3 linked regions of the Arcticibacter tournemirensis genome follow. The protein of the gene in region 2 interacts with the protein of the main gene of each other region in a pairwise test. Links are inferred from orthologs where the notes say so. Each region holds a gene or a part of one and is shown on either strand. Other genes may lie near its edges.

What was found.
Region 1: the proteins of BDE36_RS21525 (region 2) and ftsA interact in binary tests that used the Escherichia coli proteins (3 or more experiments, as listed by UniProt). The link is inferred for Arcticibacter tournemirensis from one-to-one orthologs.
Region 3: the proteins of BDE36_RS21525 (region 2) and ftsZ interact in binary tests that used the Escherichia coli proteins (3 or more experiments, as listed by UniProt). The link is inferred for Arcticibacter tournemirensis from one-to-one orthologs.

What each region holds. Positions count from the first base shown.
Region 1 is NZ_VFPL01000001.1:4,668,454-4,671,423, forward strand. Bases 1-2,893 are described here. They hold ftsA (cell division protein FtsA), read right to left. Parts: upstream 2,176-2,893; coding sequence 826-2,175; downstream 1-825. Other genes in these bases: ftsZ (cell division protein FtsZ), read right to left, coding at 1-697; BDE36_RS19435 (cell division protein FtsQ/DivIB), read right to left, coding at 2,209-2,893. Outside these bases: more of BDE36_RS19435, read right to left, coding at 2,894-2,970. UniProt on the Escherichia coli protein: Essential cell division protein that assists in the assembly of the Z ring. May serve as the principal membrane anchor for the Z ring.
Region 2 is NZ_VFPL01000001.1:5,140,959-5,146,511, reverse strand. The notes cover bases 1,705-4,525. They hold BDE36_RS21525 (rod shape-determining protein), read right to left. Parts: upstream 3,716-4,525; coding sequence 2,693-3,715; downstream 1,705-2,692. Other genes in these bases: purH (bifunctional phosphoribosylaminoimidazolecarboxamide formyltransferase/IMP cyclohydrolase), read right to left, coding at 3,819-4,525; mreC (rod shape-determining protein MreC), read right to left, coding at 1,769-2,602; BDE36_RS21535 (rod shape-determining protein MreD), read right to left, coding at 1,705-1,769. In the rest of the region: mrdA (penicillin-binding protein 2), read right to left, coding at 1-1,253; more of BDE36_RS21535, read right to left, coding at 1,254-1,704; more of purH, read right to left, coding at 4,526-5,345. UniProt on the Escherichia coli protein: Forms membrane-associated dynamic filaments that are essential for cell shape determination. Acts by regulating cell wall synthesis and cell elongation, and thus cell shape.
Region 3 is NZ_VFPL01000001.1:4,665,945-4,669,772, forward strand. What follows is about bases 891-3,828. They hold ftsZ (cell division protein FtsZ), read right to left. Parts: upstream 3,207-3,828; coding sequence 1,575-3,206; downstream 891-1,574. Other genes in these bases: BDE36_RS19420 (aminotransferase class I/II-fold pyridoxal phosphate-dependent enzyme), read right to left, coding at 891-1,396; ftsA (cell division protein FtsA), read right to left, coding at 3,335-3,828. Outside these bases: more of BDE36_RS19420, read right to left, coding at 155-890. UniProt on the Escherichia coli protein: Essential cell division protein that forms a contractile ring structure (Z ring) at the future cell division site. The regulation of the ring assembly controls the timing and the location of cell division.

The sequences.
Region 1 (2,970 bases), 470 kb from region 2 along the record:
CTCCTTCTGCCGAATAACTACCCATAATAGCGACACCGCTATTATTCATCACTGTCCGAACATCTTTAAAGTCAACATTGATATAACCCGGTATAGTAATAATCTCCGCTATACCTTTAGCCGCTGTCGTCAATATATTATCAGCCTGTGCAAATGCTGCACTGAGGGTCAGATTACCAAAAATCTCACGAAGACGATCATTTGAAATTACAAGATATGAATCAACATATTTCTTAAACTCTTCAAGACCTTCTTCCGCCTGCATCTTCCGTCGTTTACCTTCGAAAGAAAAAGGCGTCGTTATAATTCCTACAGTCAGAATGTCAAGTTCCTTTGCTGCTTTCGCGATAATCGGACTTGCTCCTGTACCGGTACCACCACCCATTCCTGCTGTAATAAAAAGCATCTTTGTGGTGCTTCCCAGCATCCGTTTCACATCCTCTATATTCTCGATAGCAGAGTTCTTCCCTACTTCAGGTATAGAACCTGCACCCATTCCTTCCGTAAGACTAGCACCCAACTGAACTTTGTTCGGAATAGGGCTTAACTCCAGTGCCTGGGCGTCTGTATTGCAGATAATAAAGTCTACACCAGTAATTCCCTGCCTGTACATATGATTTACGGCATTCCCACCGCCGCCGCCAACACCAATTACTTTGATAATTGATGATTTCTCTTTTAACATTTCAAACTGCATATCGCTATTAATCAATCAAGTAGATTTGAAGTTATGATACCCTGTTACTTGTTGTAATATTAACTATTTTTACACATAAGTTTTCCACACATGTTGAGAATGTGGAAAACTCTTCAATTGTGGAAAAATCACTTAATATAGTCCTCGTCTTTAATATCGTCCTTTATAAACCGCGCTCCTGTTTGCAGTAATTTATCAAATAAACCGAATGACTTCTTTGCTTTTTCAGGCGCAGGTTTCTCTACGTATACACCCGGCTGCTTCAGCATTTCTTCCATTTCTTCTGCCTTACAAATTCCCTTGATCAGCAAACCAATACCTGTGGCGTATAAAGGACTTTTCAGGTCGTCGTAAATATTCTTCGGCAACACCTCGTTCTTTGCAAGATGCTCATTCGGATAACCTACCCGGCAATCGAGCCCGGTTACATATTCTACCAGCTGAGGAAGATGCTTAAGCTGAGCTCCCCCGCCCGTGATAACAATACCGGCAATCAAACGCTTTTCGTATCCCGAAGCTTTTATTTCATAGTAAACATGTTCAATGATCTCTTCCATCCGCGCCTGAATCACATAGGCAAGGTTCTTTACGGATATCTCCTTAGGCTCGCGGCCTCGTAAACCGGGAACACAGATGATTTCGTTCTCCTTGTTTTCATCAGCCAGTGCAGAACCAAACCGTGTTTTCAAAAGCTCCGCCTGATTCCTCATTACGGAACAACCTTCCCTGATATCTTCAGTAACGCTGTTTCCGCCGAATGGTATTACCGCGGTATGGCGGATAATCCCCTCATGGAAGATAGCAATGTCTGTAGTTCCACCACCTATATCCACAAGCACAACGCCAGCTTCTTTCTCTTCCTCACTTAAAACCGATTCTGAAGAAGCCAGAGGTTCAAGTATTAGCTCCTGCGTTTCCAGTCCGGCATTTCTCACACACTTCAGGATATTTTTCACCGCACTCACATGACCAGAGATGATGTGAAAATTCGCTTCCAGACGAACCCCTGCCATACCGATCGGATCTTTGATCCCCGGCTCGTTGTCGACGGTAAATTCCTGTGGCAACACATGAATGATCTCTTCTCCCGGCGGCATAACCAGCTTATACATATCTTCAATCAGCTTGTCAATATCTTTCCGCTGTATTTCATTCTGAAGATCTTTCCGCGTAAAGATCCCCCGATGCTGGAGGCTTTTTATATGCTGCCCGGCAATCCCGACATTCACGATCTTAATATCAACGTTCGACTGCGAACTGGCGTCCTCTACTGCCTGAAGGATTCCCTGAACCGTCTTTTGTATATTAGATACCACCCCGCGTGTTACTCCTGCAGATTCAGTTTTTCCAATACCCAATATTTCTATTTTCCTGTGCCCGCTTCTCCGGCCAACTATCACACAAATTTTTGTAGTTCCTATATCTAAACCTACGACGATAGGAGAACTCTTTGATAATGTAGAAGTACCTTTTTCCATAACTTAAGGTGTTGTTTTTTTGTTTAATTTATCCTAATATTTTGTTGTATCACGGGAAGAACTATCTGTAGTCACCGGCGCCAGATTCGTGCTGTCCCTTATATTTTTCTCGCAAACTATCTGATTGGTATATTTAATATTTATTGTTTTATACGCATCCCAGCCAACCGCCGGTATGGCCTTTTTATAAAAAATCAATAAATTATTGAGTCTTACCTCCAGAGAATCGGCATTTCCCAACACGATCCGGTGATCCCCCACGCGTGGTATTAATACAATTTCCTTTTGCTCATTAACATACATCTGCTCAATTTGCTCCTTCCATAAGGTGTCTCTCTCCATATATGAAGCGGTCTTATAAAGATCTTTTGCAACTGTCGTTTTCAACGAGTCAACAGAACCGTTAAAACTCTCCATTATAAATCCATTCGCCACCAGAACATGCGGCGTATAGCTTGAAGAGTACGGTATTTTAAATCCATCTTTATCGACATAAAAATCCTGATTTGTAAAATTAATGATCCGTAACACAGGCTCTCTCTGTTCAATTTCAAGGTGCACAACTCCATCCATATCAATATACACTTTTGCCTGCCTGATATAAGGATTTCTCTTCAATACGGTTTCGACTAACTGCACATTAATATTATTTAATGGTTTCCCAATAAGCTTGCCCGAACTCTCAAATACCATTCGGTTAATCTCTTCTCTGTCAATAAAGCTGGTTGTTCCGGGGATGATCACCTTTAAGTCGCTGCACTTCAGCTCACTTTTTCTTATACTGATGAAGCTCAT
Region 2 (5,553 bases):
AGGTTGCCTTTTCGTTCGTTAGGAAGGTCGATTCCTAGTTTGCTTCCCACGCCGAAGCGGGCAACAGCGTCGAACCACTTCTGATAGGCCTTTGCCGAACGCATACCCGAGTGATCAATCATCCTGTTGTAGACGAAGCCATAATATGTATTGCAGGAATACTGGATAGATTGTGCCAGGTCAAGAGAGCCATGAACGTGCGTACAGCGCATCAGTCCCCTGCGTCCATAACGATATCCTCCACCGCAAAAGAACTGGCTTCCCGCGTTGATAGCTCCCGACTGCTGACCGATCAGTGCGTTAATAACCTTAAATATCGAACCCGGCGGATACTCGGCCTGTATCGGGCGAATAAACAATGGTTTATTCGGGCTGTTTAATAGCCGCATGTAGTTGTTTCCCTTATATCTTCCCACCATTAGGTTAGGGTCATACGATGGACTGCTGACAAATGCAAGGATTTCTCCTGTCGACGGTTCAATTGCTACAATGCTGCCAATTTTGTTGTTCATCAGCTGCTCGCCGAATTTCTGCAAGTCTTTATCAAGTGATGAAATAAGATTATCTCCGGTTGACGCAAGGGTGTCATATTTCCCCTCAGCATAGTGGCCTTTTGGGCGATTGAAGGCGTCGACCATTAGCTTTTGTACTCCTCGCTGCCCCCTTAAAACCTCTTCATATGATTTTTCAACTCCTGTTCGGCCGATGTAGTCACCGGGATTATAAAAGCCGTTTGATTTATTGATATCATTCTCATTCACCTCATTAATATATCCAAGGAACTGGGCTGCGATGCTGTCAGGATAACGTCTCACAGATCGTTTCTGAATATAGAATCCCTTAAACTCGAATAGCTTTTCCTGGAACCTGGCGAAGGTAACTGCAGATAATTGTTTTTCGAGAACCGAGCCCCGGTAAGGGGAGAAGCTTTTTGCCTTTTCGAATTTCTTTGTAAAGTTGGCCTTGGAAATTCCGATTAACCTGCAGAACTCAAGAGTGTCAAAGGGTGTTACTTCTCTTGGAACAACCATAAGGTCGTAAACCGGTTCGTTCTGTACAAGTATTTTGCCCCTGCGGTCCAATATTACTCCCCGGGCCGGATAGATAGTAACCGTCCTTAACACGTTGTTATTGGCAGAAAGGAAGTAGCTTTTATCTATCACCTGAATATAGAACAGGCGAGCCAGTAAAATAACGGTTATTACTATAAATATCCCTTGTACAACATACCTGCGGGGGAAGAAACTATTCATTTAGCGCTCTTTCTTACGGAAGAAAATAAATTCTGATATTAAAATTAAAAATACTGTAAAAAGAGAACATAAAAGGAAGCGAATTAGTATGTATTTCAAATCAGAAAAACTAAATGCTTCCAGAAAGATCAGCGTAAGATGATGGAAAAGTGTGAGAACTACCGTATAGAAAAAGAACCAGCGGAATCCCATGATCCCAAGTTTTGGCTCAGGTTCGTTCTCAAACCCCTGTCTTTGAACAGTAATGTTTATAAAAATAGTGCGCACGAGGGCCAGTACGGTGCAAGCAGCTGCATTAATCCCGGCGGTATCATAAAACGCATCTACGGTTAAGCCTGTAAGAAACGCGATTGGAAACAGAAGCCAGTTAGGTGTTTCAAAAGGGAGCAGAAGAATAAAGAGGATATATAAAAATGGAGTCGCCAGGTTATAAAAACCGATATTCTTCAGGAGGAATGCCTGGATAAATATTAGTACCGCGAAGCGGACGATGTTTTTAATAATAGTCCTTCCCATTACTGTTTACTCCCGGTTTCTAAGTTTTCTTTTTCTGCAGCAAATACGTTTCTGATTACATACACGTATTGTAACGTTGAAAAATCAGTATGAAGCATTACCTCTATTTCGGGAAAACTATCCCCTCCTTTTGCTTTTGTACCGATGACTCTTCCGATAGGGAGTCCGGCGGGGAATAAAGTAGAGTATCCCGATGTCACTACATGCTGCCCTCTTTTTACTATGATATGATTCGGAATGTCCTGCAAAAGGGCTATTTGAGGATTGTGGTTCCCTTCGCCCCAAACGAGCGATCCGAATGCCTGATTCTCTGCGATACTTGCGCTGATCTTCGTGTCACTGTTTAAAAGCGATGTGATTGTTGCGAAGTTGCTCGAAACGTCTTTCACAATTCCGACGATACCCGAAGAACTGATAACACCCATCCCTCTGTTAATTCCATGACGCATCCCCCTGTTAATAGTAAGGTAATTGTCTTTTTGATGAACAGAGTTATTAATTACGCGCGCAACAATAAAGGTATATTGTTGTCTGGCCACAGTATCCTTAACTGTTTTTTGCTGAACACTATCATCAAAAAAAGCATTTTTTAACAGGCCCCTGAGTCGTGCATTTTCTGCAGCAAGACTGTCGTTTACCTTGGCAAGCCTCAGGTAAGCCTGGAACTGGTTCATGCGTTCATACGCCTGACCTATGATTTGGTTTGATGAATTGAGTACCCCGGCTCTCTGAAAAGAGTTATTTCGTATGATAAGGGCAACCGAGACAATGAAAAAAATAATGAAAAGGAAAAATGCGTTATACTTACTGATAAGAAGCCAGAGATTACGCATATGAGTTGTAAGTTGTAGGTTATAAGTTGTAAGTAGAAAAATTACAAGGTTTAAATACTTATAACGTACTACTTACAACTTATAACTCATTTATTGCATTAAAAATTTAAAGCCTCCGATATTCTTAAGGGCTATACCTGTTCCGCGAACTACTGCTCTCAAAGGATCTTCGGCCACGTGAACTGGTAATTTTGTTTTCGCTGCTACCCTTTTATCCAGTCCGCGTAACAGGGCGCCACCGCCGGTAAGATAAATACCTGTCTGGTAAATATCAGCTGACAGCTCAGGAGGCGTTATTTCAAGCGCTTTCAGAATAGCCTCTTCGATCTTGGATATAGACTTATCAAGACAATGGGCTATTTCGGTATAAGAAACGGTAATTTGTTTCGGCACACCGGTCATCAGATCACGTCCCTGTACAGCAAAGTCAGCAGGAGGATCGGTTAATTCGGGAAGTGCAGCGCCGACTTCAATCTTTATTTTTTCGGCGGTACGTTCTCCAATCATGATATTATGCTGGCGACGAATATATTGCACGATATCGCTGTCGAAATTGTCGCCCGCAACGCGGATTGACTGGTCGCATACAATACCTGAAAGTGCAATTACCGCGATTTCGGTAGTTCCGCCACCGATGTCGATAATCATATTTCCCATCGGCTCTTCCACATCTATTCCGATACCGACAGCAGCAGCCATTGGCTCATGGATCAGGTAAACTTCCTTTGCTCCCGCTATTTCGGCTGAATCTCTTACCGCTCGCTTTTCAACCTCTGTAATGCCGGAGGGGATACAAATTACCATCCTTAAAGAAGGGAAAAACCATCCTTTTCCGTTGTTGATCATTTTGATCATTCCCCTGATCATGTGCTCTGCCGCGTTAAAATCGGCAATAACACCATCTTTAAGAGGCCGGACAGTACGGATATTTTCGTGCGTCTTACCTTCCATCTGCATTGCCTGGCGGCCAATGGCGATGATTTTATTTGTTGTGCGGTCGAAGGCAACAATCGACGGTTCGTCAACCACCACTTTATCGTTATGTATGATGAGGGTATTTGCTGTACCCAGGTCAATAGCAATCTCTTGTGTAAACCAATTAAATAAACCCATCAGGGAAGTGTTTAAAATTTAAAAAAGTATGCAAAGTTAAATTCTTTTTTTTAAATAAGAGATTGTTAAAGGCTCTTATCTGTCTTATCCCTATTTATACGATTTAATGTTTAAAATGTCGCACTCCGGTCATCACCATGGAAATTCCTTTTTCGTTTGCCATGTCTATAGAAAGCTGATCTTTTACAGAACCTCCAGGCTGGAGAACGGCTGTAATACCTGCCTCAGCTGCGATCTCTACACAATCTGGAAAAGGGAAAAAAGCATCGGATGCCATTACTGCTCCATCCAAAGCGAAATTAAAGGATTTTGCTTTTTCAATGGCCTGTTTCAGTGCATCAACTCGTGAGGTTTGACCTACTCCGCTGGCAAGAAGCTGTCCGTTTTTTGCGAGGATAATCGTATTTGATTTAGTATGTTTTACCAGTTTGTTTGCAAAGAAAAGATCCTGAAGCTCCGCTTCGGTTGGTTTATTTACAGTAACCGGAGTCATTTGTCCCGGGCCTTCAATAACAGAATCCTTATCCTGCTCAATCACTCCATTTAAAAGCGTCTTAAACAGCTTTCCGGGGAGTTTTACCTCTTTACGTTGCAGCAGGATGCGGTTTTTCTTTTCTGTAAGAACTTCTAGGGCATCCGCGCTGAAGGATGGTGCAATAAGAACTTCAAAAAAGAGTTTGTTGATCTTTATAGCAGTTTCTTCGTCAACCTCACCATTGCAGATAATCACACCACCAAAGGCCGAAACCGGATCGCATGCCAGCGCATCTTTCCAGGCGGTCAGAAGATTTGATCTGGTAGCAACTCCACAAGCATTGGTGTGTTTAAGAATAGCAAATGTAGGTTCAGTAAATTCGTCGATTAGAGCTACCGCAGCATCCACGTCTACAAGATTATTGTACGAAAGTTCTTTTCCGTTAAGCTGAGTGAACAGGGCATCCAGATCACCGTAGAAATAACCTTTCTGGTGGGGGTTCTCTCCATAACGCAGTGTCTTTACCTGCTGCATACTCTGTTTGAAAACCTGTAACGGATCTTCCTGGTTGAAATAGTTGAATATCGCAGTATCGTAGTGCGAAGAGATGTTAAATGCCTTTTTTGCAAATTCGCGCCGTTGTTCCAGAAACGTGCTGCCTTCATTTTGCTGTAAAATGTCCAGAAGCGTGCTGTAGTCATTCTTTGAGGCAACAATCACTACGTCGTTGAAATTTTTAGCTGCAGCACGGATAAGCGAGATGCCTCCAATGTCGATCTTTTCTATAATTTCGTCTTCAGGCAGCCCCGCTTTTACAGTTTCTTCAAATGGATAAAGGTCTACAATGACCAGGTCAATTTCAGGAATCTCATATTGCGTACTCTGCTCTTTATCTTCCAGCAGGTCCCTTCTGGAAAGAATCCCTCCAAAAACTTTAGGATGTAATGTTTTTACCCGGCCTCCTAAAATAGAAGGATAACCGGTGAGGTCCTCAACGGGCACAACCTCGCATCCCATACTTTTTATAAACTTCTCCGTACCACCTGTAGAGTAAAACGTTACTCCCGATTCATTTAATTTTTTTATTAACGGCTCCAGTCCGTCTTTATAATACACTGAAATTAAAGCATTTTTTATCTTAACAGGATGGTTCATTGAGTGAGATTTTTAAGCTGCAAAGATAGAATTTTTGTGAGTTAAAAAATTTGAATAAAAAGGAATGTTAAAAAAAGAATTGAATGTTAATATCGTGCTTTCTGGAGTAACAGCCTTCAATACTTTTTTTATTAAAAAATGCATAATGATCAATACAATAGAATGCACGGAACGTTGTGAAGTTTTAACTTGGTTGGCCTTTTTGCTG
Region 3 (3,828 bases), 480 kb from region 2 along the record:
AAGCTTAGGCTAATGTAAATGGCTTTTTTGACAAAAAAAAATATTTTATTAAAAAAAGAGAAGGGCTTAAGTTATATTTTAGAGGTTGTGAGTTAATGAGTTATGAAAGAAACAATAATCCCCCATAACTCATTAATCATATTTTATAACTTTTTTACGCTGTTACAACGCTTTGTTCTTTGTAATAACCACTCTTAAGCTTCTCGAAAACTTTAGAGAATGCATCCAGAGTGACCTGAACATCTTCAAGCGTATGTGCCGCTGTTGGAATAATACGAAGTTCTATCAGCCCTTTAGGAATGACGGGATAAACAACTATCGAACAAAAAATGCCGTAATTCTCGCGGAGATCCATCGTTATAGCGGTAGCCTCGTTCAGTTCACCCTGAAGGAATACGGGAGTTACCATGGTATTCGTTACACCTAAATTGAATCCCCTTTCGCGTAATCCATTTTGAAGCGACGTTGCGATGTTCCACAATTTCTCGCGCAATTCCGGACAACCTTTAAGCAATTCCAGGCGCTTCTTTAAACCCAGCACCATCGGCATTGGAAGAGCTTTAGCAAATGTCTGAGACCGCATATTATAACGCAGGTAATTAACAATTTCTTCTGTTGAAGCAACAAATGCTCCAATTCCTGCCATCGATTTAGCAAATGTTCCAAAATAGATATCTATTCCTTCGATACAGTCCTGTGCTTCATGAGTGCCTGCACCAGTCTTTCCCATTGTGCCAAAACCGTGTGCATCATCAATGAGCAGGCGGAACTTAAACTCGTCTTTTAAAGCAACGATCTCTTTAAGTTTTCCCTGTGCACCCGACATTCCAAACACGCCTTCGGTAATTACAAGGATACCACCACCCGTTTGCTCAGCTAGCCGTGTAGCCCGTTCCAACTGCTTTCTGCAGCTGTCCATGTCATTGTGCTGAAAAACAAAGCGTTTACCCATATGCAACCGCACCCCATCAATAATACATGCGTGTGATTCCGCATCATAAACGATCACGTCATTTCTGTCAACTAAAGTATCAATAATAGATACCATACCCTGGTAGCCGTAATTCAGAAGAAAAGCATCGTGCTTTCCTACAAATTCTGCCAGATCTTTCTCCAGTGACTCGTGATGATTGGAATTTCCTGACATCATTCTGGCGCCCATAGGATAGGCCATTCCAAATTCTGCCGCTGCTTTGGCATCAGCCTCGCGAACTTCGGGATGATTCGCTAAGCCAAGATAATTATTCAGACTCCAGACAAGATGGTCTTTCCCTCTAAACTTCATATGAGGTGCAATTTCACCTTCAAGTTTAGGAAATGCAAAATACCCATGTGCCATCTTCTGATGCTGGCCCAAGGGGCCCATATTTTTTGAGATTTTATCAAATAAATCCAATGTTCTAGTATTTAAGTTATTACTCGGATTAAACGCGTAAAGTTAATAATTTTAAAAAGGTCTGCCAGCAATATATACACCTTATTCTGCTTTATGTTTATAAGCTCTGCTTCAAAACAGTTTCTAAACAAAAAAAGCCCTTACGTTTCCGCAAAGGCTCTTTCTGTTCGAGTGTATTCTAATCTACATTGTCATGCAGAAATGAATTGTTGGGTCTTATTTCTGTTATTCCCTCTTCATTGGAAAGCGTGAAACGCGATATTTGAGATTCCGAAGAGTGAGGAACCTGCTGAAGCGCCATTTGTTTTCTCTTATATGCAGGTTCGTTTTCTAATTCCTGTAGTCCATTCGCAGTACGAAGCTTCATGCTAAGATCTTTCAAACGAAGGATCCGCTCCCGCGATTTGCGCAGCTGCTCTTCTATCGATTCATCCGTCTTATCTTCGTCAGGATTATATACTTCTGTTTCTTCCGTATCAACCGGGTGAACGTCTACGGCATTCTGAGGGAGTTCTTCTGTAACCGGCTCATTAAACTGAAACTCCGATTCAGCTATCTTTAAACCAAATTCGAAAGTTGGTTCCGGCTTAACAGGCTCTTCATCCTGTAAAGTATGCCTGATAACTTTTGGTTCTGAAGGTTTCTTTTCTTCTGCCTTCTTTTGAAAAAGTCCGCCAAAAAGATCTGCCTGAACCTGGGCTGAGTATTTAGGCGTTGTATCTTCTGCTGTTTCCTCCACTTCCAACTCAGGCTCTTCTTCAATGAAAGCATTGACCGGCTTCACCATAGGAGCATTCTCAGGAGTCAGCATTGAGACCTTCTTCTGATTGCTCTTTTCGAGAGCCCGTTCCTCTTTTGTCTGGAAACCAGTAGCTATTATCGTCACGGAAAGTTTCTCTCCCAACGACTCATCCATACAGTTACCCCAGATTAAATCGGCGGCAAGCCCGGCTTCTTCCTGGATATAATCAGTAATTATACTTACTTCATCCATGGAGACCTCTCTGGATCCCGAACTGATATTTAACAGAATGTATCTGGCCCCCTCTATCTCGTTATCCTTTAATAAAGGAGATGCAAGAGCACCTTCTACTGCACGCAACGCCCGACTTTCTCCTTCTGCCGAATAACTACCCATAATAGCGACACCGCTATTATTCATCACTGTCCGAACATCTTTAAAGTCAACATTGATATAACCCGGTATAGTAATAATCTCCGCTATACCTTTAGCCGCTGTCGTCAATATATTATCAGCCTGTGCAAATGCTGCACTGAGGGTCAGATTACCAAAAATCTCACGAAGACGATCATTTGAAATTACAAGATATGAATCAACATATTTCTTAAACTCTTCAAGACCTTCTTCCGCCTGCATCTTCCGTCGTTTACCTTCGAAAGAAAAAGGCGTCGTTATAATTCCTACAGTCAGAATGTCAAGTTCCTTTGCTGCTTTCGCGATAATCGGACTTGCTCCTGTACCGGTACCACCACCCATTCCTGCTGTAATAAAAAGCATCTTTGTGGTGCTTCCCAGCATCCGTTTCACATCCTCTATATTCTCGATAGCAGAGTTCTTCCCTACTTCAGGTATAGAACCTGCACCCATTCCTTCCGTAAGACTAGCACCCAACTGAACTTTGTTCGGAATAGGGCTTAACTCCAGTGCCTGGGCGTCTGTATTGCAGATAATAAAGTCTACACCAGTAATTCCCTGCCTGTACATATGATTTACGGCATTCCCACCGCCGCCGCCAACACCAATTACTTTGATAATTGATGATTTCTCTTTTAACATTTCAAACTGCATATCGCTATTAATCAATCAAGTAGATTTGAAGTTATGATACCCTGTTACTTGTTGTAATATTAACTATTTTTACACATAAGTTTTCCACACATGTTGAGAATGTGGAAAACTCTTCAATTGTGGAAAAATCACTTAATATAGTCCTCGTCTTTAATATCGTCCTTTATAAACCGCGCTCCTGTTTGCAGTAATTTATCAAATAAACCGAATGACTTCTTTGCTTTTTCAGGCGCAGGTTTCTCTACGTATACACCCGGCTGCTTCAGCATTTCTTCCATTTCTTCTGCCTTACAAATTCCCTTGATCAGCAAACCAATACCTGTGGCGTATAAAGGACTTTTCAGGTCGTCGTAAATATTCTTCGGCAACACCTCGTTCTTTGCAAGATGCTCATTCGGATAACCTACCCGGCAATCGAGCCCGGTTACATATTCTACCAGCTGAGGAAGATGCTTAAGCTGAGCTCCCCCGCCCGTGATAACAATACCGGCAATCAAACGCTTTTCGTATCCCGAAGCTTTTATTTCATAGTAAACATGTTCAATGATCTCTTCCATCCGCGCCTGAATCACATAGGCAAGGTTCTTTACGGATATCTCCTTAGGCTCGCGGCCTCGTAAAC